4 regions of the Citrobacter sp. GW821-FHT07H02 genome follow, and region 4 is predicted to be linked to each of the others. Evidence: predicted binding sites of a transcription regulator. Region 4 holds the regulator's gene; each other region holds the start of a gene.

What was found. Region 4 encodes CRP, which controls carbon source genes, mostly activating them, when cyclic AMP is high. Its sites were predicted from a motif close to ATGTGANNNNNNTCACAT; they were not measured.
Region 1: ompW (outer membrane protein OmpW) is a predicted target of CRP. The motif match lies at 2,159-2,176, and genes of this name have one in related genera.
Region 2: azuC (stress response protein AzuC) is a predicted target of CRP. The motif match lies at 4,098-4,115, and genes of this name have one in related genera.
Region 3: AC07NP_RS11905 (YchE family NAAT transporter) is a predicted target of CRP. The motif match lies at 2,188-2,205, and genes of this name have one in related genera.

What each region holds. Positions count from the first base shown of each region.
Region 1 is NZ_JBWKPZ010000009.1:127,815-135,386, forward strand. Features, by position in the region: gene AC07NP_RS11820 (GGDEF domain-containing protein) at 1-1,157, opposite strand, end outside; gene ompW (outer membrane protein OmpW) at 1,374-2,012, opposite strand; gene AC07NP_RS11830 (YkgJ family cysteine cluster protein) at 2,295-2,699, shown strand; gene AC07NP_RS11835 (YciC family protein) at 2,725-3,468, shown strand; gene AC07NP_RS11840 (septation protein A) at 3,523-4,062, shown strand; gene yciA (acyl-CoA thioester hydrolase YciA) at 4,283-4,684, shown strand; gene tonB (TonB system transport protein TonB) at 4,729-5,454, opposite strand; gene AC07NP_RS11855 (YciI family protein) at 5,669-5,965, shown strand; gene AC07NP_RS11860 (YciY family protein) at 6,022-6,195, opposite strand; gene cls (cardiolipin synthase) at 6,339-7,572, shown strand, end outside.
Region 2 is NZ_JBWKPZ010000018.1:11,025-18,596, forward strand. Features, by position in the region: gene araG (L-arabinose ABC transporter ATP-binding protein AraG) at 1-810, opposite strand, end outside; gene araF (arabinose ABC transporter substrate-binding protein AraF) at 892-1,881, opposite strand; partial or broken gene AC07NP_RS16690 (DJ-1 family protein) at 2,258-2,344, opposite strand; gene AC07NP_RS16695 (non-heme ferritin-like protein) at 2,890-3,393, shown strand; gene AC07NP_RS16700 (DUF2766 family protein) at 3,567-3,818, opposite strand; gene azuC (stress response protein AzuC) at 3,933-4,016, opposite strand; gene AC07NP_RS16710 (RpiB/LacA/LacB family sugar-phosphate isomerase) at 4,414-5,052, opposite strand; gene yecR (YecR family lipoprotein) at 5,323-5,658, shown strand; gene ftnA (non-heme ferritin) at 5,861-6,358, shown strand; gene AC07NP_RS16725 (YecH family metal-binding protein) at 6,405-6,644, opposite strand; gene tyrP (tyrosine transporter TyrP) at 6,873-7,572, shown strand, end outside.
Region 3 is NZ_JBWKPZ010000009.1:138,796-146,367, reverse strand. Features, by position in the region: gene adhE (bifunctional acetaldehyde-CoA/alcohol dehydrogenase) at 1-1,964, opposite strand, end outside; gene AC07NP_RS11905 (YchE family NAAT transporter) at 2,442-3,089, shown strand; gene oppA (oligopeptide ABC transporter substrate-binding protein OppA) at 3,853-5,484, shown strand; gene oppB (oligopeptide ABC transporter permease OppB) at 5,606-6,526, shown strand; gene oppC (oligopeptide ABC transporter permease OppC) at 6,541-7,449, shown strand; gene oppD (murein tripeptide/oligopeptide ABC transporter ATP-binding protein OppD) at 7,461-7,572, shown strand, end outside.
Region 4 is NZ_JBWKPZ010000002.1:379,670-387,241, forward strand. Features, by position in the region: gene pabA (aminodeoxychorismate synthase component 2) at 1-146, shown strand, start outside; gene argD (bifunctional acetylornithine/succinyldiaminopimelate transaminase) at 232-1,452, shown strand; gene AC07NP_RS04885 (YccS/YhfK family putative transporter) at 1,442-3,529, opposite strand; gene crp (cAMP-activated global transcriptional regulator CRP) at 3,581-4,213, opposite strand; gene AC07NP_RS04895 (OsmC family protein) at 4,522-4,926, shown strand; gene AC07NP_RS04900 (phosphoribulokinase) at 4,973-5,842, opposite strand; gene AC07NP_RS04905 (YheU family protein) at 5,896-6,114, opposite strand; partial or broken gene AC07NP_RS04910 (hydrolase) at 6,117-7,179, opposite strand; gene AC07NP_RS04915 (NUDIX domain-containing protein) at 7,215-7,572, opposite strand, start outside.

The DNA of each region.
Region 1 (7,572 bases), on a different contig from region 4:
CCCCAGATATCGTTGATCGCTTTGAATTTATTGCAATCCAGCAGAATCACAGCGCAACGCGAGAGATCACGGCGTTTAATAATATCGAGGATCTTGCGGTTAAAGCAGCCGGTCAAAGAGTCGATATAAATCTTGAGGTCACTTTCGTTGAGCCATCCCTTCAGCCCCAGACTGATCATAATAAAAAAGAACGGCGCCAACAGAATCGCAATACCCGCCTGGATGTCATGCGTGACAAAACGCCCAAGTGAGATGGTGTATTTGAACACATACTTTTCAGACACTATTTTGACGATGCTTTTCCCCATCGACGAGCAGTTCCCGGTTAGGCACAACGACTCTTTGTTGGTGACATTCACCAGCGCCACATTAAGCCCATGGGGTATCTGGTTATCAAAAGCTTTAGCCAGGGCTTCCTGCAACTCTGGCCTGGCGTGGTCGTAGACCAGATAGGCCACAATATGGTCGGAGATCTCTTTTCCGGAAAGGTCGTAAATATAGCTCACCACGCTAAAGGCTTTTTCGCCGGTGATTTTATCGGTATAGAAATTGGTTGAGCTCAGCGCCTTGGTTTTGACGTTTTTTTCCAGCAGACGGGTATAAAAATCAACGGGGGGGTAAAAAAAGCTGCGAATATCTCTCGCCATCTCCGAGTCAGAGAAATGAAACATCCGGGAATCTGCGGGCGTAAACCAATAAAAGTAATCGGCATCTTTGGCGATGATATACCGGTGCGCGTCATAATTTCCGGGATTGAGGGCATTGACCCTGTCGCGGATAAATTCTGCCGCGGTAAACATACATAGCGCGTTAACACCGGTATGTTTTGCCACCATCGCGCCTGTCGCCGAATGGATTCGTTTTTTGTCGGCATTGATTCCCCAGGCGTCGTTATCTCTGGGAATAAAGAGCGAAGTATCGCCACACATGCCGGCATTTTTAATCTGGTGATAACGTTCACCCGTCGCATCGGCGATCAGTTCGTTGTCATTAAAAATGTCTACCATCCGCGTCTGCAGACGATTCATGCCATCACTGGCCGCCGCCAGTCGCTGTTCATAAATCACAAAAATGAACAGTGAGGTAAAAAGCAAGGTGATAAGCCCTGATATGAACAATGCCTGCCGGTTTCTCAGCCCATCCTGCACAATCTTCACGCGTTCACCCAGTTTATTAACAGCACTGCAAAACCGGTCGCCCGTTTATGTTGTTGCATAGCATCCCTGAAATCTGCTTGCCAGAGACGGCGATAATTTTACTAATGTTAGCATTTCAGAGAGTTAAGCGAGGGGAAAAATAAAAATAGCCGTTGCAAGAGACGAAAAAAAAGCCGGTAGCAATGCAACCAGCCTTTTTCGATAGCGATGAGGATTTTAGAAGCGATAACCCGCAGAGAACATAAACACCCACGGATCGAGGCGAACGCTGTCATGCTGCTGAGCGCCGCCAAGTTTATAGTTCGCGGTCGTGTCGATATCCATGTACCAAACCGACATGTTGATCAGCCAGTCGCGGTCGATCAGATAATCCATACCCACTTGCCCTGCTGCGCCCCAGGAGTCTTTAAGGCTCAGGTCAGACAATCCAGTGTCTTTTCCTTTGTCGTTAAAGCCCGTGTCAAAGAAGGTGGTGTAGTTAATACCGGCTCCAACGTACGGACGCAGTTTGCTGCTGGAATCACCAAAGTACCATTGCGCCATCAGCGTCGGCGGCAAATGGTGAACGGTAGCGATATCACCGGTTGATGAGGTTCCAATCTTATGACGGAACGGCGTCGCGCCCAGCAGTTCGATACCGATATTGTCCGTTGCCATATAGGTGAATGTCAGGCCAAGTTGCGTATTGTTGCTAACATCAAATCCGCCCAGGCTGCCTAACGTACCACCCGCCCCTTCGGTCGGGCGAACGGTTGCCGAACCTGCACGAATGAAGAACTCGCCCGCTTCATGCGCATAAACCCCGCCAGAGAGAAGAGTACTTACTGCCAACGCCGCCACTGTTAATTTTTTCATGTCCGCTCCATCGTTATGGTTATAAAAGCGTGACGAATATACCTACAATGGAGTAAAAAGTGATCTAACACAGATCACATTACATCTTGTAATTTAACATTTATTGATCTGGATTAATTTAGAACTTGCATTCAAAATCCTAGTTAAACTGATACAGATCAAATTCGATATATTTTCGAACTGAAAATATTCAGATGCTTCCCTCTTGCCCTTCCTGAAACTGGGCGCTAATTTAGCTTTCTCACAATTGAATTGATGCGTTATCTTGTTGCAGGTGAAATCATGAGCGATCTCAACCCGTGCATGACGTGCGGTGCCTGTTGTGCGTTTTTTCGTGTCTCTTTTTATTGGGCGGAAGCCAGTGATGCTGGCGGCCCTGTCCCGGTTCATCTGACGGAACCGGTGAGTCCCTTTCTACGTTGTATGGCGGGCACCAACCAAAAACAGTCCCGCTGCGTGGCGCTTTCCGGTTCTCCCGGCGAAAATGTCAGCTGTACGATCTATGAAAACCGCCCCTCCGCCTGCCGGGAATTTGCCATGTCAGGGGAAGATGGCGAGGTCAACGAAGCCTGTAACCGCGCCCGCGCCCGATACGGATTACCTCCGCTTTACAAAGATATGCTTTTCCATACAAGCCTTGATGCTGCCACTCACGGGTTATCCAGGGTACAATTGCCCGCTAATTAACACCTGCAGAACTCAAGGAGAGTGCATGTCTATCACGGCGAAGTCCGTATACCGTGACACGGGGAATTTTTTCCGTAATCAATTTGTTACCATCTTACTGGTATCGTTGCTGTGCGCGTTTATCACGGTGGTTTTAGGTCATGCCTTTTCCCCCAGCGACGCGCAAATTGCACAACTCAGCGAAGGCGACCATCTGGCGGGTAGCGTTGGATTGTTCGACCTGGTGCAAAACATGACGCCGGAACAGCAGCAAATCTTGTTACGTGCTTCTGCAGCCTCGACGTTTTCAGGTCTCATTGGCAATGCCATTCTGGCAGGCGGCGTCATGCTGATGATTCAATTGATTTCGGCCGGTCATCGGGTAAGTGCATTACGCGCCATTGGCGCCAGCGCCCCTGTTTTGCCTAAGCTGTTTATTCTGATTTTCCTGACGACGCTGCTGGTGCAGATTGGCATTATGCTGGTGGTGGTTCCTGGTATTCTCATGGCCATCCTCCTCGCACTTGCGCCAGTCATGCTGGTTCAGGACAAAATGGGTGTTTTTGCTGCAATGCGCAACAGCATGCGTCTTGCGTGGTCTAATATGCGATTGGTCGCGCCCGCGGTGATCAGTTGGTTGCTGGCAAAAACGTTGCTTCTGCTCTTTGCACCTAACTTTGCTGTACTGACCCCGAACGTGGGCGCGGTGGTGGCGAATACGCTGAGCAATTTGATCTCTGCCGTTTTGCTCATCTATTTATTCCGCCTGTATATGTTGATTCGCCAATAACCCTATGTGCGTCGGCGCTTTCCGGCCGATGCATGTTAATTACGGAATCGAAGAATGAAGCAGTTTCTTGATTTTTTACCGCTGGTTGTCTTTTTTGCCTTTTACAAGCTTTATGACATCTATGCGGCAACCTCAGCCCTGATCGTCGCCACCGCAATTGTCCTGATTTACAGTTGGGTACGCTATCGCAAGGTTGAGAAGATGGCGTTGATCACCTTTATTCTGGTTGCAGTGTTTGGCGGCCTGACCATTTTCTTCCATAACGATGAATTTATTAAATGGAAGGTGACGGTGATTTACGGCTTGTTTGCGGGCGCCTTGCTGGTAAGCCAGTGGATTATGAAAAAGCCATTAATTCAGCGCATGCTTGGGAAAGAACTTACGCTCCCTCAACCTGTGTGGTCGAAGTTAAATCTGGCGTGGGCGGTCTTTTTCATCCTGTGCGGCCTTGCGAATATCTACATCGCGTTCTGGCTGCCGCAAAATATTTGGGTCAATTTTAAAGTCTTTGGCCTGACCGCATTAACGTTGATTTTCACCCTGTTGAGCGGCGTTTATATTTACCGCCATCTCCCCCAGGAAGACAAATCGTAATCTTAACAGCGCCAGACCTTTTCTCTGGCGCTTCTCTTTTCTGCGTTGTTCCCCGTATTTCGCTGCACAGATTGTATGAATCATAAAGCGATGGTGGAAATGTCACCCTTTCCTTCTGAGCTGCCGGGGCACCCGCGGTGCGCGGCGTATCTCCTCTGTTCTCAATCTGCAAATCATAGTAGCATCGCGCCTGTAATTTTTTTCTATAGTCGGTTCTACAATGACAACAACGAATAATGTCCCCCAGGGCGAACTTGTTTTACGCACGCTGGCCATGCCTGCTGATACGAATGCCAATGGCGATATTTTTGGCGGCTGGCTGATGTCGCAAATGGATATTGGCGGTGCCATTCAGGCCAAAGAAATTGCCCATGGCCGCGTGGTGACCGTGCGCGTCGAGGGAATGACGTTTTTACGCCCTGTCGCGGTGGGAGATGTGGTGTGCTGTTACGCTCGCTGTATAAGACGCGGCACAACCTCTGTCAGCATCAACATCGAAGTGTGGGTTAAAAAGGTGGCCTCTGAGCCGATTGGACAGCGTTATAAAGCGACTGAAGCGCTGTTTATTTATGTTGCGGTAGACAAAGACGGCAAGCCCCGCGCCTTGCCAGTTCAGAAGTAAAAAAAAGCCTCCGGATGTGGAGGCTTTTTTAATCATCATCACGCTTATTCTATCTGCGTTGTGCCATTGAGGCGGAAAACAATATTCACCACCAACCCGTTACCTGGCTTCCCGGCTTCATAGCGCCATTTGCGCATCGCGTTTTTCACTTCCCGCTCAAACATGTTCGCCGGTTGTGCTGAGAGTATTTCAACATCGTCAACACGTCCGTCGGACGTCACGTTGAATTTCACCTTGACCCGCCCTTCGATACGCAACGCTTGCGCACGCGGCGGATACTGCGGTTGATTACGGCTCAGGGCACGAGGGCCCGCAGGCGCACTGACCGCAGGTTTGCTGGTCGCAGGTGCGGTACTGGTCGTCGGACGCGCAGGCGCGGTGTTTTCAGACGGCGTCAACGGACGCGACTCAACCGGCTTCACATCACGCTTCGGCTGCTCCTGAACCTTCTTCACAGGCTTAGGCTTGGGTTTCGGTTTTGGCTTCGGTTTCTCAATCACTACCGGCGCTTCTTTTGGCGGTTCCGGGATCGGCTCAGGTTCGGGTTCAGGTTCGACGACAGGTTGCGGCGGCGGCTGAACAGCCTGAGGAGGCTCAAGATCGGCAGGCGCGACCATGGTGACGGAGATCGGCTGCGCAGGCGCAGGCAGTTCAATAACCTGATGTACCGAGGTATACAGCAGTCCCGCCACTACAGCACCATGAACGCCAACGGAAAGTAACGTCGGCCAGGGAAAGCGACGAGGTAGATCAAGGGTCATTGAAGTCATAATCGTTTCAGTTAAAAAACCAGGCCCTGATTTTAAATGCAAATAGCAATCATATTCAATAAGACATCACAATGAGGTGCATTTAAAACGCAATATTATCCTAAAAAAGCCCTGCAAAGTGTACGTCTTAACAAAGCCGTCATCTTTGCGTTGCAGTTGAGAGTCCTTTCCAATAACGTAATTAACGACTTTTACCTATTAAGGAGCTCTACCCGTGCTGTATGTCATCTACGCTCAGGATATCGCCGACTCTCTCGAAAAGCGCCTTTCGGTTCGCCCCGCACATCTGGCGCGTCTGCAACTTCTGCACGATGAAGGCCGCCTGCTCACGGCGGGTCCAATGCCTGCCGTTGACAGCAACGATCCCGGTGCAGCAGGTTTTACCGGCTCAACGGTCATTGCTGAATTTGAATCTCTGGAAGCTGCGCAATCCTGGGCAGAAGCGGACCCGTATGTTGCCGCGGGTGTCTACGCACAGGTTTCCGTCAAGCCCTACAAAAAAGTATTCTAAGTCCGATTGGACACCACTGAAGTCGTTGGGCACCGGATGCGGTGCCCTTATTTTAATCAGATGCTGTGGATCGCAAACAGCAACGAGTTACGTTGATGATTGAGAACACACTTTCTGATTGAGTGGATACGCATATTGCGACGCGACTGCCCTTCAAGCCAACGCGCTTTACGGCGGCTAGCCTGACGTAACATACGCCAGCGTCCCACTTCCGTTCTACTACGTTTCATGTTAACGACTCTTACAGTGCTGGAGGCGAGCATTATACGCCCTCACCAAACTCAGACCAGCGCTTTTCCTGTGTTTTTATTTGCCAGATGAATCCTGATGCGTAAACTCATAACAATACGCTTTCAAAAGGATTTTTAATGTTATGACAACCTTCTACACAGTGGTGAGTTGGCTGGTCATTCTCGGATACTGGGTTCTGATTGCCGGCGTGACGTTGCGCATTTTGATGAAACGACGTGCAGTGCCTTCCGCGATGGCTTGGCTGCTGATTATCTATATTCTGCCGCTGGTAGGGATTATTGCTTATCTCTCGTTTGGTGAACTCCACCTGGGAAAACGTCGGGCAGAACGCGCCAGAGCCATGTGGCCGTCGACCGCCAAATGGCTGAACGATCTCAAGGCCTGCAAACATATTTTCGCGCAGGAAAACAGTAGCGTTGCTTCATCATTGTTTAAACTTTGCGAGCGTCGTCAGGGAATTGCGGGGGTTAAGGGAAACCAACTGCAGCTGCTCACCGATTCCGATGATGTGATGCAGGCGCTGATCCGCGATATCCAGCTCGCGCGCCATAATATTGAGATGGTGTTCTACATCTGGCAGCCAGGTGGGATGGCCGATCAGGTCGCGGAGTCTTTGATGGCCGCCGCCCGCCGCGGTATTCACTGCCGTCTGATGCTGGATTCCGCTGGCAGCGTCGCCTTCTTTCGCAGCCCGTGGGCAGCCATGATGCGTAATGCAGGCATTGAGGTCGTCGAAGCGCTCAAAGTCAATCTGATGCGTGTCTTTTTACGCCGTATGGATTTACGCCAACATCGCAAAATGGTGATGATCGACAATTACATTGCGTATACCGGCAGCATGAATATGGTCGACCCGCGTTTTTTCAAACAGGATGCGGGCGTCGGGCAATGGGTTGATTTGATGGCAAGGATGGAAGGTCCCGTCGCGACGGCAATGGGTATCGTCTACTCCTGCGACTGGGAAATCGAGACCGGTAAACGCATCCTGCCTCCCCCGCCGGATCAGAATATTATGCCGTTTGAAGAGGCCAGCGGGCATACCATTCATACTATTGCGTCCGGGCCAGGCTTCCCCGAAGACCTGATCCACCAGGCGCTGCTGACAGCCGCCTACTCTGCACGTGAATATTTGATTATGACCACCCCGTACTTCGTCCCCAGCGACGATCTGCTGCACGCGATTTGCACCGCGGCGCAACGCGGAGTGGATGTCAGTATTATTCTTCCGCGTAAAAATGATTCCGTGCTGGTCGGCTGGGCGAGCCGCGCCTTTTTCAGCGAACTGCTGGCAGCCGGGGTCAAAATTTACCAGTTTGAAGGGGGCCTGTTACACACCAAGAGTGTACTGGTTGACG
Region 2 (7,572 bases), on a different contig from region 4:
GCCAGGCGCTTTCACCTCATGCAGACGCAAACGCTCTGCGCCATAGGGCCTTGATTCCCAACCGTAAATATCGCCGAGATCGCGCCCCACCATCGCCTGTACTAACGCGTCGTGGTTCACCTGCTGCATGTCGGCAAATGTTTTGACATAGCGACCATCTTTGAACACGGTAATGGCGTCGCTCAGCGCGAAAATTTCTTCCATACGGTGCGAAACGTAGAGGATGATGCGACCTTCTTTACGCAGTTCACGAATGACGCGGAATAAGTTCTCAATCTCTCTGGCTGAAAGTGAGCTGGTCGGTTCATCAAAGGCGATAATTTTGGCATTTCGCGCCAGCGCTTTGGCGATCTCCACCATCTGCCACTGCCCGATCGAGAGATATTTCAGCGGGGTATCAGGATCAATGTCCATCCCCAGATGTTTTAGCTGCAACCCGGCCTCATAATTAAGCAGCGATCGGTTTACAATTCCGCCTTTATGCGGCAACTGACCAAGATAAATATTCTCCGCGACGGTCATTTCCGGCACGAGATGTAATTCCTGGTAAATAATAGCGACACCGGCGTTCAATGCGGCAGTGGTGTCAGCAAAGGTGACCTCTTGCCCAAGAATCGCTAAAGAACCCGTGGTAGGCGCGTAATTACCGCTGAGAATTTTTAAGAGTGTTGATTTCCCGGCGCCATTTTCACCCATCAGCGCATGCACCTGACCGGCATAACAGTCAAAACTGATATCCGTTAGCGCTTTGACGCCAGGAAAGGTTTTTCCAATGCCGCGAAATGAGAGATACGGGGTAGATTGTTGCATAACGTCTCCGTGAATCTGGGTCGTTAGTCGTTAATCAAACCCTCTGCCGCCGCAGCGACAGAGGGTGTTTTCTACTGCCGATTACTTACCGCCTAACCCTTTTTTGGCCAGTTCTTCTTTGAAGTTGTCACGCGTAATCAACACTACATCAGTCACTTCAGTGAATTTTGGTGGTTCCGCGCCTTTGGTCACCCAGTTGTAGAGCATTTCGCTGGATTTATAGCCATGTACGTCCGGGCTTGGCAGCAACGAACCGAAGAAGCCGGTCGCTTGCGCCTTCGACAGTTCACTGACCGCGTCCACGCCGTTGATACCGATACCGATCACATCGGCAGCTTTAAAGCCCTGGCCTTCCGTCGCACGCACGCCGCCCAGTACGGTGTTGTCGTTCATCCCGACAATCAGCCAGTGTTTCACTTCCGGATGCTGAACCAGCATGGAGTTCGCAGCATCAAATGCACCAGGGATGTCATTGGATTTCGTCGGCACCTGGTAGATCTGTTTTTCCGGGAAGCCAGCGGTTTTCAGCGCGTCCATTGAGCCACCGGTACGGCGACGCGCGGTATCCAGCTCGTTCGCCGTGATCGCCATTACCGCAGTCTCTTTCACATCCCAACCGCGTTTCTGCATCTCTTTGTACAGCTCTTCACCCTGACGCTCGCCAATTTTAGTCGCCGCCATCATGACCAGAGGAACGGTATCCATCGGCTTGCCTTTGGCGTTAACAAACTGGTCGTCCACCGCGATGACTTTCATGTCGTAACCGCGCGCCTTGGCAGCGATTGCCGAGCCGAGTTTCGGATCCGGTGTACAAATAACAAACCCTTTCGCGCCGCTGGCGGCCAGGCTGTCGATGGCATTCAGGGTCTTTTCGCCATCGGGGACGGCAATTTTAATCACTTCAAAACCCAAATCTTTTCCGGCTTTATCAGCAAATTTCCACTCCGTCTGGAACCAGGGTTCTTCTGGCTGTTTCACCAGAAAACCGAGCTTCATGGTTTCTGCAATAGCGGATTGTGACATAACGGCAGCCAGGCCAATGGCCGCCAGCGCTTTAGTGAATTTGTGCATGGTTAACTCCAGCTTTAGCGTTCTTTTATGTAGGGTAAAAACGAACGGTTTTTTGTAATTCAGACGAAAAACAAGGCATTACCATTTATATCGACGATTAATGCCAGTGCTGGAATAAGTTTTAGCGGGAAATTGATTCTCCATAGGAGAGCGGCATCACATCACAGAATTACAGTAATTGCGTGCATAAATTTAGCGGGAAATGACATAAGAAAATGAGAATTTGTCAGACAAATAAAAAGAGGTGTAGCAGATTAGTCCATAACCCCAGCCAGCCAATCCTTGTTCCCGAATACGGGTGTATTCGGGAACGTTTTATTTACCCGCGATAGTAAATATGGTCCGCATGATCACGAACCGGAGCGTCGTCACCAGGTTAACGGGCGCTGAGCGTCAGTGCAAAATCAAATATATGGCCTAACCCTTTGCCGCTAATCAGATTGCCATCTTTAACAACTGGCGCAGAGCAGATCGGGCAAATCAAACAGCCAGTGATGACAGAGTGATTGGCTTGACGTTTTCACGTTTCTAAAAATGATCTGGCACACACTTCAGCCCTGGTGGGAGACCTGCCAGTACAGCTTTATCTAATAACTGCCGAAACAGCCATAATGGATAATTATCATTGAACATATGATACCCGTTGGAACTATCTCACTCCGTCATTTAAAACAATGCTTCAAACATCTATCGATACTTTAATCAACGTTAAATCATGACGTTGCACTGACGAGACATAATTTCTAAAATTCCTGGTTCACAACCGATATTTAAGAAAAATATGTAAAAAACTTTAAACATTTCATTATAAGGATTTTCTTATATCCATACAGGCGGTATGCTTATTTCGATCATCAACGGAAATGACTACGTGATCACATAAAGGACCGGCAGAACGGATTTATTCTGCTAACAGTATCACTTGTGCGTAGATGTTAAGTGTGGCAGCAGCCTGCTGCGCTGATGCTGGTTACGCACAGCCCCTTTTCTGGAAATAAGGATATTGACATGGCTGCAGTAGAAATGGCTCACAAGCTCAACGCCCAGATGAATCTTGAGTTTTACGCATCCAATCTTTACCTTCGCCTGAGCGAGTGGTGTGCGGATAACAGTTTGACGGGTACAGCGATGTTTCTTCGCACTCAGGCGCAAAGCAACATCACCCAAATGATGCGCATGTTTAATTTTATGAAGAGCGCAGGCGCTAACCCCATTGTTAAAGCGATTGATATTCCCGGCGATGAGTTAACGTCACTTGAAGAATTATTTCAGAAAACCTTAGACGATTATCAACAGCGCTCCAGCACCCTGTCGAGTTTAACCCGCGAAGCAAAAGCGTTGAATGACGACCTCACGCTTGATTTTCTCCACGATCTGAAAAAAGAACAGCAGCAGGATGGCGTGCTATTACAAGCGATCTTCGATGAAGTTTGCAGCGCCAAACGCGCAGGTCTGTGCATGGCGCAAACAGACAAGCACTTACTCAACGTCGTTAACCACCAGCACCACTAATGGCGGTATAGCGTCGGATAACGCCATAACCCCCCAGTCTGGCCTGCAAGAATATCTACCGCAGGCCGGGCAACCGTCGCATTGCCGACTCCCCCAATGATTCAGAAACGATTACGCCCCCTGATGCAGGAGGCGTAATAAGCATGCTTCAAAAAGCTAATACATTGATTAAATTAGTGAGCTTCGCCCTGCGGCGTGAATTTCAGCTCGATCAAGGCGATAGCTTTCTGAATAGCGCGCATCGTCACGGGATCGGCTGCGGCAGGATGGCTTGAAAAATCGATGTTTTTCAGTTGGGTAGCCATTTTCTCGCGAACTTCGACGGGGGCGATCACGTCAAGAACGTCCAGAATTTGTTTGAGAACCAGTTGGCAGGCAACAACGTCAGAGACCAGTTCCTGATCGGCGTTCAGTGTTTGGGACATAGTGAGCTCCTTATAGAAAGGTCGTCATAGTACCTATTCAGGAGCAGAAACGATAGCAGCGTAAACGCAGCAAAAATACAGGTATAAAAAAACCTGCCGTAGCAGGTTTTTTTATCAGAACATACCGCCTGGCGGTACATCTTTGAATGTTTTGCAATAATTTTCGAACATGCTTTTCAGAATTTTGCGCAGTTTCATAGCATTGCTCCGTTTGATTGTTGTTCAGGTTTATTGTCTACGAGCAATATAATATAACATCCGTCACAAAAATCAATATTTATGTGACGCAGATCACACATAAAAATGTGCAAATTCTTTCAATTATTATGTTTTTAGCATAAAAATCATAATGTTATCTCATTGCATGTTTTGGTAAATTTTTATAGATTTTTTTGATAAGAACCATCATCGACAGCAAAAGATGGGGTCTGGCAGGGTGCTTGCTACGCAGAAGTTAAAGCCAGCAATAGAGGAAGTACGGAATCGAACAAAAACACATTACTGTCGCCCGGTCGCTCAACGCTGGCCGGGCTGACATGCGGCATCTTTCAGGCCGGTAAGCGTTGCGCTGTCCGGCCCTATGCCATCAAGAACCTTACGCCAGGATTTCGCGTACAAACGCTTCGATCGCTTTGTCCTGGCCATTTTCGAAAAGACACTGCTGGAAACGCGGACCCGACACAGCGGTTTTCACCAACTCAGGATCGATAGCACGCAACGTATCCAGATAGTTCTCTTTTACAACGGCCGCTTTCACCTGGTTCAGAATGCCCGCGTTGCGAACCTGCGGCTCTTTACGCTCCGGCGGGTAGCCTTCGCCGTTACGACCCGTGAACGCTTTTTCAAAGATGAAGCGAACGTTCAGCTCGGCACCCCAGCCAAAACCTTTCGCGAATGGCAGAGAAAGCGCATTACCGTTGTTGATCTGGGCAAACAGAAACGCATCAGCCGGATCGATACAGTATCCGCAAATCACGCCCGGATGGATATTCAGGGACATCAGCGCCCCTTGACCCGTGCCGCAGCCGGTCACGACAAAATCAACCGCTTTAGCATTGAGCAGAATACTGGCCATAATGCCCAGATGAATATAGGTCAGATGATGGTCATTCTCATCGCTCATGCCCACGTTAAAGACGGGAAATCCCTTCTCATCCGCAACGGCCTTGAGTTCGTTATGAATGATGGCATTTTTGCTTGCCTGGCTGTTTTCCATCATCAGTGCAATTTTCATACTGTATCTCCTGAATGCGTCGCGATAAATCCCGACGTGAGTCTGTGAAATTGACGCCACATTACTATGTGATGAATGTATTTTCAAATTTAATGAAAGATGGTTTTAAAAAACAAAAACAGGCTCACGTTTTATCTGCCTGTGGAGCATTTTTTGTACATTGCGCCCGGTCGTTGCCATTAAACATGGGTGATCCTCAGGCTATTCAAGCCATTGGACCGAGGGTGTATCAGGTAGGATAGCGTATCACCGAATTTTCAGAGCGATATCATGAAGAGCCTTTTTCTTGCCCTCTCGCTGTTAATGTTGGCGGGATGCACCATCACCCGCCAAGCAAACGTCAGCGAAGCCAACGCAACCAGTGGGATTGTTCGCCTCACCTGGAATCAGGCGATGCTGCAAACGGCAAGTACTGACGACTATGTCGCCAAAGGTACCGCCACGCGTGAATGTCAGCAAATGGGCTACGCGAACGCCGTCGGATTTGGCCAGCCTGTCCCCACCTGCAGTGTTTATGCGGGTTCTCTGTGTCTGAATACGAAAATAACCTTATCGTACCAGTGCCAGGGTGTGGCGATCCCCTCGACGACACCTGGCTATTATTAAACGTTGAGGTCAGTTTATTTATTAATGACTGGCCTTTTATTATTTCAGCGTGTCTTTATTTTTAATTTAAGAGCGTTAATGCGTTTTATTCCCATTCGCATTTTTAATAATTGATTTTATTATTTTACCTTTTGCAAATAATTAAATAACAAATTATAGTGGCGCCACATCGACATATCATTAACATGTGTGGAGCAGAACAATGCTGAAAACAGAAATGATCGAAAAACTGAATGAACAGATGAACCTCGAGTTATATTCGTCTCTGCTCTATCAGCAAATGAGTGCGTGGTGCAGCTATAACAGCTTTGAAGGTGCCGCCGCGTTCCTGCGCCGTCACGCTCAGGAAGAGATGACGCATATGCAGCGTCTGTTCGATTATCTGACCGATACCGGCAGCCTGCCGCGTATTAATACCGTCGCGTCTCCTTTCGCTGAATATGCGTCACTGGATGAACTGTTCCGTGTTACGTACGAACACGAGCAATTGATCACCCTGAAAATTAACGAACTGGCTCACGCGGCGATGACCAACCAGGATTATCCGACCTTTAACTTCCTGCAGTGGTACGTGGCTGAACAGCATGAAGAAGAGAAGTTATTTAAATCGGTCATTGATAAATTAACGCTGGCAGGTAAAAGCGGTGAAGGTCTTTACTTCATCGACAAAGAACTGTCGACGCTGGATACACAGAATTAATTTCGCTTCGGTGAAGCGGGTTTTCTGCCCACTTCACCGGACTCTTTTAATGACGGCAGATCTTGCTTTCGTGCGTCGTAAAACCGTCATCCTTCGCAATAAATTTCCCCTTCGCCGCCAGAAAAGCCACCAGCTCTGCCGCCGTCATCTCTGCTGCTGAACAGGTATGAAAACGTGCCTGCGCACCAAACCGCTTAACGATCGCTGCCTCAAGACTGGCGTGGGTGTATTGCTCGCCTGATGCAATCATCATGTTAAGCACGTCGTGGCCGTGAATAGAATCCATACATCCTCCTCAATAAAGCGCCTAGCCTAAGATGAAGCCGCATTATCTGCTTTGCGCTAACGCAGGTTTACATCCTTCGGCCACCGGCATGATGCGGGGCCAACCACACTTATAAAAACCGTAAACAAAACTTAACACTCATTGTAACGACGATTTGACGAAAATCGCGTAATGCCTTACCCTGCGCCGCAGATACCACTATTGATTATCTCTGGGACAGAGGAAAGCGTGAAGAATAGAACTCTGGGAAGTGTTTTTATCGTGGCGGGAACCACAATCGGTGCAGGTATGCTGGCCATGCCGCTGGCGGCAGCGGGTGTGGGTTTCAGCGTCACGCTGGCGTTATTGATTGGGCTGTGGGCGCTGATGTGTTACACCGCGCTGTTACTTCTCGAAGTGTATCAACATGTTCCGGCAGATACGGGGCTGGGTACACTGGCAAAACGGTATCTGGGACGCTACGGTCAGTGGGTGACCGGGTTTAGCATGATGTTTTTAATGTATGCCCTGACCGCAGCCTACATTAGCGGTGCCGGTGAGTTGCTCGCCTCCAGTATCAACGACTGGACTGGCAGCGAAATGTCGCCCGCCGCTGGCGTACTGCTGTTCACCTTTGTTGCCGGTGGCGTGGTTTGCGTTGGAACGTCGCTTGTCGATCTGTTCAACCGTTTTCTGTTCAGCGCCAAAATTATCTTCCTGGTGGTGATGCTGGCGTTGCTGATGCCGCACATCCACAAAATCAATCTTCTTACCCTGCCGTTGCAGCAAGGGCTGGCGTGGTCCGCCATTCCGGTGATTTTCACCTCGTTTGGTTTTCACGGTAGCGTGCCCAGCATTGTCAGCTATATGGACGGCAATATTCGTAAATTACGCTGGGTGTTTATCACCGGCAGCGCAATCCCGCTGATCGCCTATATTTTCTGGCAGC
Region 3 (7,572 bases), on a different contig from region 4:
ACCGCATCCAGACCACCGAAGGCACACAGAGACTTAGGCATCTCCATAACCAGGTTGGCGTCAACAATCGCCATGTCCGGGGTCAGTGCATAGTCAGCCAGCGGGTATTTCTGACCTGTAGCGTCGTCGGTTACAACCGCAAACGGGGTAACTTCAGAACCGGTACCGGACGTGGTGGTGACCGCAACCATCTTCGCTTTCACGCCCATTTTCGGGAACTTGTAGATACGTTTACGGATATCCATAAAGCGCAGCGCCAGTTCTTCGAAGTGAGTTTCCGGATGTTCGTACATGACCCACATGATTTTCGCGGCGTCCATCGGGGAACCGCCACCCAGCGCGATGATCACGTCTGGTTTGAAGGAGTTAGCCAGCTCTGCGCCTTTACGAACTACGCTCAGCGTCGGGTCAGCTTCAACTTCAAAGAACACTTCAGTTTCAACGCCAGCGGCTTTCAGAACAGAGGTGATCTGGTCAGCGTAACCGTTGTTGAACAGGAAGCGGTCAGTTACGATCAGCGCGCGTTTGTGACCATCGGTAATCACTTCATCCAGTGCGATTGGCAGTGAGCCACGACGGAAGTAGATAGATTTCGGAAGTTTGTGCCACAACATGTTTTCAGCTCGCTTAGCAACGGTTTTCTTGTTGATCAGGTGTTTCGGACCAACGTTTTCAGAGATGGAGTTACCACCCCAGGAACCACAACCCAGAGTCAGGGAAGGTGCGAGTTTGAAGTTGTACAGGTCACCGATACCACCCTGAGAAGCCGGGGTGTTGATCAGGATACGTGCAGTTTTCATCATCTGACCAAAGTGGTTGACGCGATCCTGCTGGTTATCCTGGTCGGTGTACAGGCAAGAGGTGTGACCGATACCGCCCATGGCGACCAGTTTCTCTGCCTTAAGCACGGCGTCTTCAAAATCTTTAGCGCGGTACATCGCAAGCGTAGGTGACAGTTTCTCGTGAGCAAACGGCTCGCTTTCGTCAACCACTTTCACTTCGCCGATCAGAATCTTGGTGGTTTCTGGTACGGTGAAGCCAGCCAGTTCAGCGATTTTGTACGCCGGCTGACCAACAATCGCGGCGTTCAGCGCGCCATTTTTCAGGATGATGTCCTGAACGGCTTTCAGCTCTTTGCCCTGCAGCATGTAGCCGCCGTGGCTGGCGAAACGTTCACGAACGGCATCGTATACGGAGTCAACAACAACGACAGACTGTTCAGAAGCACAGATTACGCCGTTATCGAAGGTTTTAGACATCAGTACGGAAGCTACCGCACGTTTGATATCCGCCGTTTCGTCAATAACAACTGGCGTGTTGCCTGCGCCTACACCGATAGCTGGTTTACCAGAGCTGTACGCAGCCTTAACCATGCCCGGGCCACCGGTAGCAAGGATCAGGTTGATGTCCGGGTGGTGCATCAACGCGTTTGACAGTTCAACGGAAGGTTGATCGATCCAGCCGATCAGATCTTTCGGTGCCCCGGCAGCGATAGCTGCCTGCAGAACGATGTCGGCAGCTTTGTTCGTTGCATCTTTAGCACGCGGGTGCGGAGAGAAGATGATGGCGTTACGGGTCTTCAGGCTGATCAGAGATTTGAAGATCGCGGTAGACGTCGGGTTAGTGGTCGGAACGATACCACAGATGATACCAATCGGTTCAGCAATGGTGATAGTCCCGAAGGTGTGGTCTTCATCCAGCACACCACAGGTCTTTTCATCTTTGTAGGCGTTATAGATGTATTCAGAAGCGAAGTGGTTTTTAATCACTTTATCTTCGATGATACCCATGCCGGATTCGGCAACGGCCATTTTAGCGAGGGGGATTCGAGCATCTGCAGCGGCCAGAGCGGCGGCGCGGAAGATTTTGTCAACCTGTTCTTGAGTGAAACTGGCATATTCACGCTGGGCTTTTTTTACGCGCTCTACGAGTGCGTTAAGTTCAGCGACATTAGTAACAGCCATAAATGCTCTCCTGATAATGTTAAACTTTTTTAGTAAATCATCTGCTCGATACGAGAGTATAGACAGATCGACGAAAGTTTGTATAAAAGTCTGAAAATCAAACGGTTACTTAACGTCCATTTTGCTCTGATTTACTAAAAGAGCTTATGCGTTAGCGTTAACTGATTCTAGCGCATTACTTCCAGGTGGCGGAAGCCAGATTACTCACTTCTGAGTAGTTATTACGTGATCTGGGTCAAATTTATGCAAAGCTGACACCTTTCAGCATGCCCTTTTAGCAGTTCGCATTACCTGTTGGTGAATTGTTGTGGTGAATGAAGGTTGCATTAGCATAATCCATACATATTAATAACAGTGGAGAATATAGAGGGATAACGCAGATTTGAGGTGAAGTATGCTGCTAAAAGGCGTATCTTCAGCGCGGTTTTTACCATTATTGACGACTAACTTCATACGGCTAACGCTTCGGAGCTAACCGTGATCCAAACGTTATTTGACTTTCCTGTTTACTTTAAATTTTTCATCGGGTTATTTGCGCTGGTTAACCCGGTCGGGATTATTCCTGTCTTTATCAGTATGACCAGCTACCAAACGGCGGCGGCGCGCAACAAGACAAACCTGACCGCCAACTTGTCGGTCGCCATTATTTTGTGGACGTCACTCTTTCTGGGTGACGGCATTTTGCAACTCTTCGGGATTTCGATTGATTCGTTCAGGATCGCGGGTGGGATTCTGGTTGTCACGATTGCAATGTCGATGATCAGCGGGAAACTGGGTGAAGATAAACAGAACACGCAGGAAAAATCAGAAACCGCGATACGTGAAAATATCGGTGTTGTGCCGCTGGCGCTGCCCTTAATGGCAGGGCCGGGTGCTATCAGTTCGACGATAGTCTGGGGTACGCGATATAACAGCATTATGCACCTGGTGGGTTTTTTCATTGCTATCGCTGTTTTTGCGCTGTGTTGCTGGGGCTTATTCCGTATGGCGCCGTGGCTGGTGCGGTTGCTTGGGCAAACCGGCATTAACGTCATTACCCGTATCATGGGCCTGTTGCTGATGGCGTTGGGCATTGAGTTCATCGTGACAGGGCTTAAAGCCATTTTCCCTGGCCTCCTCAGCTAACCCTCCTTTCATATAGACGGAGTCAATATTGGCTCCGTTTTTTTTCGTCATCAGTAAAAGCGCTCACTCACGTTAAAAATTAATGCGAAAAAGGAATCAACACAACGGTCTTTTTAATTTGGTTCTCTGTTGATTTAGCAGGATTTTATTCAATCTTTATGTCTTAACGTCTCGCGTCTCGCTGTTATTTTATTAACATCATACTAAGGGGCTTGATGAAGGATTATTGAAATGTTATTAGTTATTTCAGCGCCACATCAGATGAATGTGCTAAAGAATGACCAATTGTTAAATTTATGTGTATCTTAACATCTGCCCGATGCCTGGGATGGCCGAAGGTGGTGTGTTTACAATAACCTATTGATGAGAGTGATTTTTTATGGAAATTATTCTCTCAAATGATGTCTTCAGGCTGGCATGTTTTTTCTACAAAAGAGAAATAGTTAACAAATCTGTAAATTATATTGGCGGTTAAGAAACGCATTTGGTACTTTCCGGCCAGATATTTTCAGAAGATCTCACGTTGTTGAGAACTATTGTCAATAAAATGATTTACAGAATAAAAGCGCGTCTCTGACAGGGGAGGCGTAGACGGAATCGACGTAAGGCGATCATTCGAATCGTCAAAATAAATAAAGTCGGTGATAGCAACGTAGTAAACGAACTGACAGCAGCAAAATCTCCGGTGCTGTACAGAAACCCAAACGGGATTAAACAGGCTGGTTAAAAAGCCAGTAATTATAATGAGTGGAGTACAAACACAATGTCTAACATCACAAAAAAAAGTTTAGTAGCTGCGGGGATTTTAACTGCGCTAGTCGCCGGAAACGTTGCAATGGCTGCGGACGTCCCGGCCGGCGTTCAACTCTCCGATAAGCAAACTCTGGTGCGTAATAATGGTTCCGAAGTTCAGTCTCTCGACCCGCACAAAATTGAAGGTGTGCCGGAGTCAAACATTAGTCGCGATCTGTTTGAAGGTTTATTGGTAAGTGATGTCGAAGGACATCCGTCAGCAGGTGTTGCGGAAAAATGGGAAAACAAAGATTTTAAAGTCTGGACGTTCCATCTGCGTAAAAATGCAAAATGGTCAGACGGCACGCCGGTTACTGCACATGACTTTGTTTATAGCTGGCAGCGTCTCGCTAACCCGAATACCGCGTCACCTTATGCCAGTTATCTCCAGTATGGCCATATCGCCAATATCGACGACATTATCTCAGGTAAAAAGCCATCAACCGATCTCGGCGTAAAAGCGATTGATGATAATACGTTCGAAGTCACCCTGAGCGAGCCGGTTCCCTATTTCTATAAACTGCTGGTTCACCCGTCCGTTTCTCCAGTACCTAAAGCTGCCGTCGAAAAATTCGGTGAGAAGTGGACTCAGCCCGCCAATATTGTCACCAATGGTGCGTACAAACTGAAAAACTGGGTGGTGAACGAGCGTATTGAGCTTGAGCGCAATACCAACTATTGGGATAACGACAAGACCGTCATTAATCAGGTCACTTATCTGCCGATCTCTTCCGAAGTTACTGATGTTAACCGCTATCGCAGCGGCGAAATCGACATGACCTATAACAACATGCCGATTGAATTATTCCAGAAGCTGAAAAAAGAGATCCCGGATGAAGTCCGCGTCGATCCTTATCTGTGTACTTACTACTACGAAATCAATAACCAGAAAGCACCGTTTAATGATGTTCGCGTTCGTACCGCGCTGAAAATGGCGCTGGATCGCGATATCATTGTCAACAAAGTGAAAAATCAGGGCGATCTGCCAGCCTATAGCTACACCCCTCCGTATACCGATGGTGCGAAACTGGTTGAGCCGGAGTGGTTTAAGTGGTCACAAGAAAAACGTAACGAAGAAGCGAAAAAACTGCTGGCCGAAGCGGGCTTCACCGCAGACAAGCCGTTGACGTTTGACCTGCTTTACAACACCTCCGACCTGCATAAAAAGCTGGCGATCGCAGTGGCTTCCATCTGGAAGAAAAATCTGGGCGCTAACGTGAAGCTGGAAAACCAGGAATGGAAAACGTTCCTCGACACGCGTCATCAGGGCACCTTTGATGTGGCACGAGCTGGCTGGTGTGCGGATTATAATGAACCGACATCCTTCCTGAATACCATGCTGTCAGACAGTTCAAACAACACGGCTCACTATAAGAGCCCTGCGTTCGACAAACTGATTGGCGACACGCTGAAAGTCACTGACGAAGCGCAGCGTACCGAGCTGTACACGAAAGCAGAGCAGCAACTTGATAAAGACTCTGCAATTGTACCGGTATATTATTACGTTAACGCGCGCCTGGTGAAACCCTGGGTAGGCGGTTACACCGGTAAAGACCCGATGGATAATATCTACGTTAAAAACTTATATATTATCAAGCATTAATGGCAAGACGTGGGGCAAGCGAGTTTTGCCCCACAGTGTCTTTTTTTCATCGCACTATAAACACCTCACCTGAGTTCGTTTGACACAGAGGTGTAAAGGCACACGCCAGAAGGTACGGGCAATGTTGAAATTTATTTTACGTCGCTGTCTGGAAGCGATTCCAACACTCTTCATTCTTATCACGATTTCATTCTTTATGATGCGCCTTGCGCCGGGAAGTCCTTTCACCGGTGAACGTGCGCTGCCGCCAGAGGTTCTGGCGAATATTGAAGCGAAATATCATCTGAATGACCCCATCAGTACGCAATACTTCAGCTATCTGAAGCAGTTGGCGCACGGTGATTTTGGGCCTTCTTTCAAATACAAAGATTACACGGTCAACGACCTGGTCGCTTCAAGCTTCCCGGTATCCGCAAAACTGGGGGCCGCCGCCTTTCTCCTTGCGGTGATTCTCGGCGTAAGCGCAGGGGTCATTGCAGCGCTTAACCAGAACACGCGCTGGGATTACACGGTGATGGGGGTAGCCATGACCGGGGTGGTTATCCCCAGCTTCGTCGTGGCACCCTTATTGGTCATGATATTTGCTATCACGCTCAAATGGCTGCCCGGCGGAGGCTGGAACGGCGGGGCACTGAAATTTATGATTTTGCCTATGGTGGCGCTGTCACTTGCCTATATCGCCAGTATCGCCCGTATTACTCGCGGCTCGATGATTGAAGTGCTGCACTCCAACTTTATTCGTACCGCACGGGCGAAAGGGTTGCCGATGCGACGGATTATTTTCCGTCACGCGTTAAAACCCGCGTTGTTGCCTGTTCTGTCTTATATGGGCCCGGCATTTGTCGGCATTATCACGGGCTCGATGGTCATTGAGACAATCTATGGTTTGCCGGGGATCGGCCAGTTGTTCGTTAACGGGGCATTGAACCGTGACTATTCACTGGTGCTGAGTCTCACCATTCTGGTGGGGGCGCTGACCATTGTGTTTAACGCCATCGTCGATGTGCTATACGCCGTCATCGATCCGAAGATTCGTTACTGATACTGGAGCTCGCTATGATGTTAAGTAAGAAAAACAGCGAGACGCTGGAAAATTTCAGTGAAAAGCTGGAGGTCGAGGGCCGCAGTCTTTGGCAGGACGCCCGTCGTCGTTTTATGCACAACCGTGCGGCGGTGGCCAGTCTCGTGGTTCTGGTGATCATCGCGCTGTTTGTCGCGCTGGCGCCGATGCTGTCGCAGTTTACCTATTTCGATACCGACTGGGGCATGATGTCGAGTGCGCCAGATAGGGAATCGGGGCACTATTTCGGAACGGACTCTTCCGGACGCGATCTGCTGGTGCGCGTGGCAATTGGTGGGCGAATTTCGCTGATGGTTGGGATTGCAGCTGCGCTGGTGGCGGTGATCGTGGGGACGCTATACGGCTCGTTATCGGGCTATCTTGGCGGCAAAATTGACTCAGTCATGATGCGCTTGCTTGAGATCCTCAACTCCTTTCCGTTCATGTTCTTCGTTATTTTGCTGGTGACCTTCTTTGGACAAAATATCCTGCTGATTTTTGTGGCGATCGGGATGGTCTCCTGGCTGGATATGGCGCGTATTGTTCGGGGGCAGACATTAAGCCTGAAACGTAAAGAGTTTATTGAAGCGGCTCAGGTTGGCGGTGTTTCCACGGGCAGTATCGTGATTCGTCATATCGTCCCTAACGTGCTGGGTGTGGTGGTGGTGTATGCCTCACTGTTGGTGCCGAGCATGATCCTGTTCGAATCCTTCCTGAGTTTCCTCGGGTTAGGTACCCAGGAGCCGTTGAGCAGTTGGGGAGCCTTGTTGAGCGATGGCGCCAACTCAATGGAAGTTTCACCGTGGCTGCTACTCTTCCCGGCAGGTTTCCTTGTGGTGACGTTATTCTGTTTTAACTTTATTGGCGATGGCCTGCGTGATGCCCTCGACCCGAAAGACCGTTAAGGAGTGCAGCCATGAGTGTAATTGAAACCTCAACCGCGCCGCTCGCGCAGCAACAGGCTAACGCACTGCTGAACGTGACAGATCTTCGCGTGACATTCAGTACGCCAGACGGTGATGTCACCG
Region 4 (7,572 bases):
GTTTTGACGTCACCGCCTGGAGTGAAACCCGGGAAATTATGGGCATTCGCCATCGGGAATGGGATCTGGAAGGTGTCCAGTTTCATCCAGAAAGCATTCTCAGCGAGCAGGGGCATCAGCTACTGGCAAATTTCCTCCAGCGCTGATTTGTGGTTGCTATCTAATGATTTTTTATGCATATTTTGTGATTATAATTTCACGTTAATTTCTGCATAACTGGGTGGTCATAAGATGGCAACTGAACAAACTGCAATTACACGCGCGACTTTTGATGAGGTTATTCTGCCGATTTATGCACCGGCGGAGTTTATTCCGGTAAAAGGCAAAGGCAGCCGCGTTTGGGATCAACAAGGAAAGGAATACGTTGATTTTGCTGGCGGGATTGCAGTAACAGCGTTGGGGCATTGTCACCCGGCGCTGGTTGAGGCGCTGAAAACCCAGGGCGAAACGTTGTGGCACACCAGTAACGTCTTCACGAATGAACCGGCGCTACGACTGGGGCGTAAGCTTATCGACGCGACGTTTGCAGAACGCGTGCTGTTCATGAACTCGGGTACAGAAGCGAATGAGACGGCCTTCAAACTGGCGCGTCACTACGCCTGCGTGCGTCACAGTCCGTTCAAAACCAAAATCATCGCCTTCCATAACGCGTTTCACGGTCGCTCACTGTTCACCGTAACGGTTGGCGGCCAGCCGAAGTATTCCGATGGTTTTGGACCGAAACCGGCCGACATCGTCCATGTTCCCTTTAACGATCTCCATGCGGTGAAAGCTGTGATGGATGACCATACCTGCGCGGTGGTGGTGGAGCCCATCCAGGGGGAAGGGGGATTAACGGCGGCAACCCCCGAGTTCCTGAAAGGTCTGCGCGAATTGTGCGACCAGCATCAGGCATTGCTGGTCTTTGATGAGGTGCAGTGCGGTATGGGGCGCACAGGCTCCCTGTTTGCGTATATGTACTATGGCGTGACGCCGGATATTCTGACCAGCGCCAAGGCGCTTGGCGGCGGGTTCCCGGTGAGCGCCATGCTGACCACGCAGGAGATTGCCTCTGCGTTTCACGTCGGTTCCCATGGTTCCACCTACGGTGGTAACCCGCTGGCCTGCGCGGTTGCTGGCGCAGCGTTCGATATTATTAACACGCCAGACGTGCTGGACGGCATTCAGACGAAACGGCAGAAATTTGTTCAGCATTTGCAGAAAATTGACGAGCAGTACGACGTTTTCAGCGACATTCGCGGGATGGGATTGCTGATTGGGGCAGAGTTGAAGCCGCAATATCAGGGACGAGCGCGTGAGTTTCTTTATGCGGGCGCGAATGAAGGCGTGATGGTGCTGAATGCCGGTCCGGATGTGATGCGCTTCGCCCCTTCGCTGGTGGTGGAAGAGGCGGATATCGACGAGGGAATGCAGCGTTTCGCGCAGGCCGTCGCGAAAGTCGTTAGCTCTTAATATCCCGTAACCGACGGCTGAGCCAGATCCCGTGGTGAGGCCGTTGACGCCAGGCGACCGACGAAATGGTGTGCATGGTGTTCAGGTGGCCCAGTATGCGCTGCAGGTGTTGTTCCAGGGTACTTAATGGCCCATGGGAGAGCGTCTCTGGCGCTTCCAGAATATTCACATCGCCAGAACTGCCCGGTCCGTCATACTCCAGACGCTGCTGGCAGCGCTGGAGCGCAATTTCGCACGATTCCAGATAGCGTTGCGCAAGGTCTGGCGTCAGCATCGTATGTTCCCGCGCCAGTGTGGTCATTGCATTGATGTGCTCGACAATAAACTGGCTGTGCGTTACCCACAGTTTCATATCTGCCAGATAGTGCGCGTTAAATCCGGGTTCCTGCATGGACTGATTCAGCGAGTTGTACAGCGTGTTGTGCGCCTGATTGACACGCATACGCTGATACGCGAGCGGCGTTGCCTGTGGATTGCTGCTGAGGATCAGGCGGATGGCTTCCTGGTCAGCTTCCAGCGCGTCGTGGGCGTTTTTGCGCAACAGACCGCTCTGCCACTGCGGCCAGAGCCAGACCGTTCCGCCAAACGCGATCAGGCAGCCAATCACCGTATCAATAAACCGCGGCACAATGTACTGCTCGCCATTTAACGTCAGCAATTGCAGGGTATACACCGCAGTGACCGTAAACCCAACCGTTGCCCAGCCGTAGTTTTTACGAATGATCAGATAACTCACCAGCGTAATGACCAGCATGCCCGCCAGCGTGAAGCCTTCAGGGATGTGGAAGTGTAGCGTCACACCCGCAATCACCAGTCCAACCAGCGTGCCCGCCGAACGGTGTAGTATGCGAACCCGCGTCGCGCCGTAGCCGTTTTGCGTTACAAACAGCACCGTCATCAGGATCCAGTACGGTTTCGGCAGATGTAACGCGCTGCCCATCAGGCTGGCGATACTCAGCATTACGCTGATGCGCCCGGCATTTCGCAAAGCGGGCGATTTGAAGGACAGATAGTTTTTTAGGGCCGGGATCAGCGGGAGTCGGCGTTGTTTATCCGCCATCAGGTCGCGGGCATAGAGTGGGCGTTGGGTCCGCAATACACGGGCAATGCGGCTAAAGTGCCAGTAACAGAACTGACCCACCGGGTTATCGGGATGCTGGTTGGCGATTTTCTCCAGCGCGCCAATCTGCTTTTCCATGCTAAAGCGAGTCGGCAGGCGGTGATACAGAATGTCATCCGCCAGGATGCGCAAGCGCGCAGCGACCGTTTGCGCGTTCCAGCGAATCACCTGCTCCGCATGGCTGCGTTCGACCAGCTTTTGCACCTCTTCTGGCTGATGCAGACTGACGGAGATATGTTCCTGTAAGTCCAGCGCTTCCTGGAAGGCCCGCAGCAGGCGTTTATATTCATTATTGTGATGTGCCGACAGCATGTGCATTTGCTGGTAACACTGGGTGATGAGATCCACCGCCTTCTGTTGGCGTACCAACAAGGGCGGCAGCGCTTTTTCAGGATCGGCATGCTGGGTGAGCAGACTGTATTTGGCTTCGCAGTAGTCGGCCAGCTCGCGGTACAACAAACTGAGTGACTCGCGTAGCGGTTGTTCACGCCAGAGCCAGAACCAAAACCAGTTAAAAAGCCCGTACCACAGGGTGCCCAGGGCATAGATCAGCAACGGCTCCCAGACGGGCATGTTACCGGCCAGGCTTAGCGTGAAAATAGCGGCGATAAGCGAGGCAGGCAGGAGTCGGGCATGCAAGGCGCTGAGTTCCGCCGTCACGCCAAGAATCAGCGTTAAACCCGTCAGAATCAGCGGTAGCGGTATTGCTTGCGCGAGCAGTAGCTGCATGGCCAGGCTGCATCCGGCAAACAGCGATGCGCCAATGACTAAGCGTTTGAAAAAGCGTTTGTGGGGAGTATCAAGCCCGGCAATGTTGCAGCAGGCGGGAACGAGAGAAAAGAGCAATCCCAGATGCAACTGGCCAATGATAAGGCCGATCGCCACAGGCAAACACAGCACCAGCGTTTGCCGCAGTGCGTAGTTGATTTCAGGGTGATAAATCAGTCTTCGCCACATCGGTGCCAACAAAAATGGCGCATTACAGGGTAATACGCCATTTCGACGGGGTTAACGAGTGCCGTAGACGACGATGGTCTTACCGTGCGCGGAGATCAGGTTCTGATCTTCCAGCATTTTCAGAATACGACCAACGGTTTCGCGAGAACAGCCAACGATCTGACCGATCTCCTGACGGGTGATTTTGATTTGCATGCCGTCCGGGTGAGTCATCGCATCGGGTTGCTTCGCCAGGTTCAGCAGAGTCTGAGCGATACGACCAGTTACGTCGAGGAAGGCAAGGTTGCCGACTTTTTCGGACGTAACTTGCAGGCGACGAGCCATCTGGGAAGACAGGCGCATCAGAATATCCGGGTTCACCTGGATCAGTTGGCGAAATTTTTTGTAGGAGATTTCAGCGACTTCACAGGCCGTTTTTGCACGTACCCATGCACTGCGTTCCTGGCCTTCTTCAAACAGGCCTAATTCGCCAATGAAATCGCCCTGATTCAGATAAGAAAGGATCATCTCTTTCCCTTCTTCGTCTTTAATCAGCACTGCCACTGAGCCTTTAACGATGTAGTACAACGTTTCTGCTTTTTCACCCTGGTGAATCAGCGTGCTCTTCGACGGGTACTTATGAATGTGGCAATGAGACAAGAACCATTCGAGAGTCGGGTCTGTTTGCGGTTTGCCAAGCACCATGCGCGGTTATCCTCTGTTATAAGCTGTCTCCAGAGCCAGAAAACGACGCTGTCTCTGGGGTTGCCAAAATATGCTTCCCGCTGCCAGGGAAGGGGGCTGCTAAAAATGTACTGCAGCCTGTAATGTGATGTCCTCTGCATACATGCAGTACGTCAATGTATTACTGTAGCATCCTGACTGTTTTAGCATAGCTTTCGCCGTGTGTCTCCTGGTGTCTCGCTTCAGCATGATGCAGGTCGCCTTCCATTGCGAGATTTGTTATGTCCGCGTAATCTGTCAGGAAAATTGAAACATTGGAGTTACGAAATATGCAAGCGCGTGTGAAATGGGTCGAAGGGCTAACCTTCCTGGGAGAGTCTGCTTCCGGCCACCAAATTTTGATGGATGGTAACTCCGGTGATAAAGCGCCGAGTCCGATGGAAATGGTGTTAATGGCCGCGGGTGGCTGCAGTGCGATTGATGTGGTGTCTATTCTGCAAAAGGGACGCCAGGATGTGACCAACTGCGAAGTGAAGCTCACTTCCGAGCGTCGTGAAGAGGCGCCGCGCCTGTTCACGCATATCAATCTGCATTTCATTGTGACTGGCAATGACCTGAAAGACGCCGCCGTTTCGCGCGCTGTTGATCTTTCTGCAGAAAAATATTGTTCTGTTGCGTTGATGCTGGAAAAAGCGGTGAATATCACGCACTCATACGAAGTGATTGCCGCGTGATCTCAGGTTGCCGGAGGGCGTGACGCTTATCCGGCAACGCTGCGCATTATTCGATTTTTTTGCCTTCCATCAGTCGCTGAACCAGCGGCAGCATAATCAACTCCATCGCCAGTCCCATTTTGCCGCCCGGCACGACTAATGTATTGATGTGGGAAATGAATGAACCCTGAAGCATCGCCAGCAACCAGGGAAAATCGATCCCTTCCAGATTACGAAAATGAATAACGACAAAGCTCTCGTCTAATGACGGGATGCCTTTTGCCGCAAAGGGATTCGAGGTGTCTACCGTGGGTACACGCTGGAAGTTAATATGCGTACGGGAGAACTGCGGGGTGATGTAGTTGATGTAATCATCCATTGAGCGAACCACCGAATCCATCACCGCCTCGCGGGAGTGTCCGCGCTCGCTGGTGTCGCGGATCAGTTTTTGTATCCACTCCAGGTTCACGATCGGTACTACGCCAACCAGTAAATCCACATGGCGCGCCACGTTATGGTGCGGCGTCACTACGCCGCCGTGCAGCCCTTCATAGAACAGGACGTCGGTCGGTTCAGGCAAGGGTTGCCACGGCGTGAAGGTTCCCGGCACCTGATTCCACGGTACTGCTTCATCGTAGGTATGCAGATATTTCCGCGACTGGCCTTTGCCCACTTGTCCGTACTCGCTGAACGTTTGTTCCAGCAGGCCAAAATCATTGGCTTCGGGGCCGAAATAACTGATATGCCGCCCGGCGTCCCGCGCTTTGCGGATCGCCATGTCCATTTCCGGGCGGGTATAGCGGTGAAAACTGTCGCCTTCCACCTCGGCGGCACGCAGATTTAACTGTGAAAAAATTTTACGGAACGCGAGGCTGGTGGTGGTGGTCCCCGCGCCGCTGGACCCTGTTACCGCAATCACTGGATGTTTGGCAGACATAACAACTCCATGAATAAACACTCGTTTTAGTATAGTCGGCCCTCAGCGGGGGATTACTCGTGCAACTGCTTTTTGGGCATAATATTGACCGTTTCGTGGAGTTCGGACCACACCAGAACGGCCTCGCCACACTGTAGCTGACGTTTGACGTCGGCGACTTTTTGCGCAAGCGAACGTTCATGTTCACCATAATCGGTGCCTTCGCGCAATACAAAGCTTTCAATCAGGTTATCCAGCGTTTCAGGGGACAACTCCTGCCAGGGGATCATCATGATTATGCTTCCAGATACGTGGTGAGCCAGTCAGGGATACGCGATTCAAGCCACATTTCAGGGCGGCGCAGCGTCCCGCCGATAAAGCCGACATGCCCGCCATGCTCGGTTAATTGATACTCTACCTGCGGCGGCAGATTCTCGGGGTTCGGGATCACATGACTGTCCATAAACGGATCGTCTTTCGCGTGAATAATCAGCGTGGGTTTGGCGATCTGATTGAGCAACGGCATGGCGCTACATTGACGATAATAGTCTATCGCATCAGCAAAACCGTGAATTTTAGCAGTAATAAGATCATCAAAATCACGGATACGCCGTACCGCTTTTAACTGCGCCAGATTGACAGGGAGCGTGCCGGGATAGGCCGCCAGTTTGCGTGACGCGTTGGCTTTGAGCAGATTGAGCAGGTAGCGCTGGTAAACGCGCGAAAACCCTTTTTCCATGTGATAGCTGCAGGCTTCAAGCACGAAAGGTGCGGAGACAATCACTGCCGCATCGACAGGAATCCCCCGACCTTCTTTCGCCAGCAGGCAGGCCAGCATATTGCCGCCGAGCGAATAGCCAACCGCAGCGGTGGGAACACGACCAAACTCGCGTTGTAACCACTGTAAAAACCAGGTGCCGTCTTCCGTTTCCCCGGAGTGATAAATGCGATTCAGGCGATTGGGTTCGCCGCTGCAACCGCGAAAGTGCATCACGACACCCAGCCATCCACGCTTTTGCGCGGCCTCTATGAGTCCGTGGGCATACGGGCTGTTCAGACTACCTTCAAGACCATGAAACACCACCAGACGCGGTTTGTGTTTCGCCTGATGCGGATCTTCACTCCATGCCAGATCGACAAAATCGCCGTCGGGTAATTCCAGGCGTTGCCAGTGTGGGCTGAACTGCACTTTACGGCGGATCAGTCGTGGGAGCATCGTTTGTAGATGGCGATTGCTGATGCCGCGCATCGGGCGGAACTCATACGAATCAGCGTCGGTCGGGGTCATTTCTGTGGGGGTGATTTCAACCATAGCACCAGAGCAATTAATCATCGGGAAGAATAACTATACCGCGCACACGGCTGGCAGGTTAGCCAATATGTGATTTTACGCTTAGTCAGTCAGGAGGTTACGTGAGAAAAGATGGATGTCCACCCCGGGTTTACGCCGCCAGAGACGGGCTTTACGCGTGCCTGTTGCCGCACTTTCCCCTGTCTCTTCAAACATGCCCGACGCCTCAAAACGGCGAATCAGACTTTTACGCTGAATGGCCTGACCCAGAATGATTTCGGTCGCCTCCTGCAACTGACCCTGGGTAAACGACGCCGGCAGACAGTAGACGGGCAGTAACGAGTACATCGTTTTTTGCCGTAGGCGATGCAGCGCTGAGGCAATGATTTTCTCGTGGTCGAACGCCAGAGGATATTCGGCAAGCTTGTCGAGCGGTACCCAGCGAGCGTCGCTAACACTG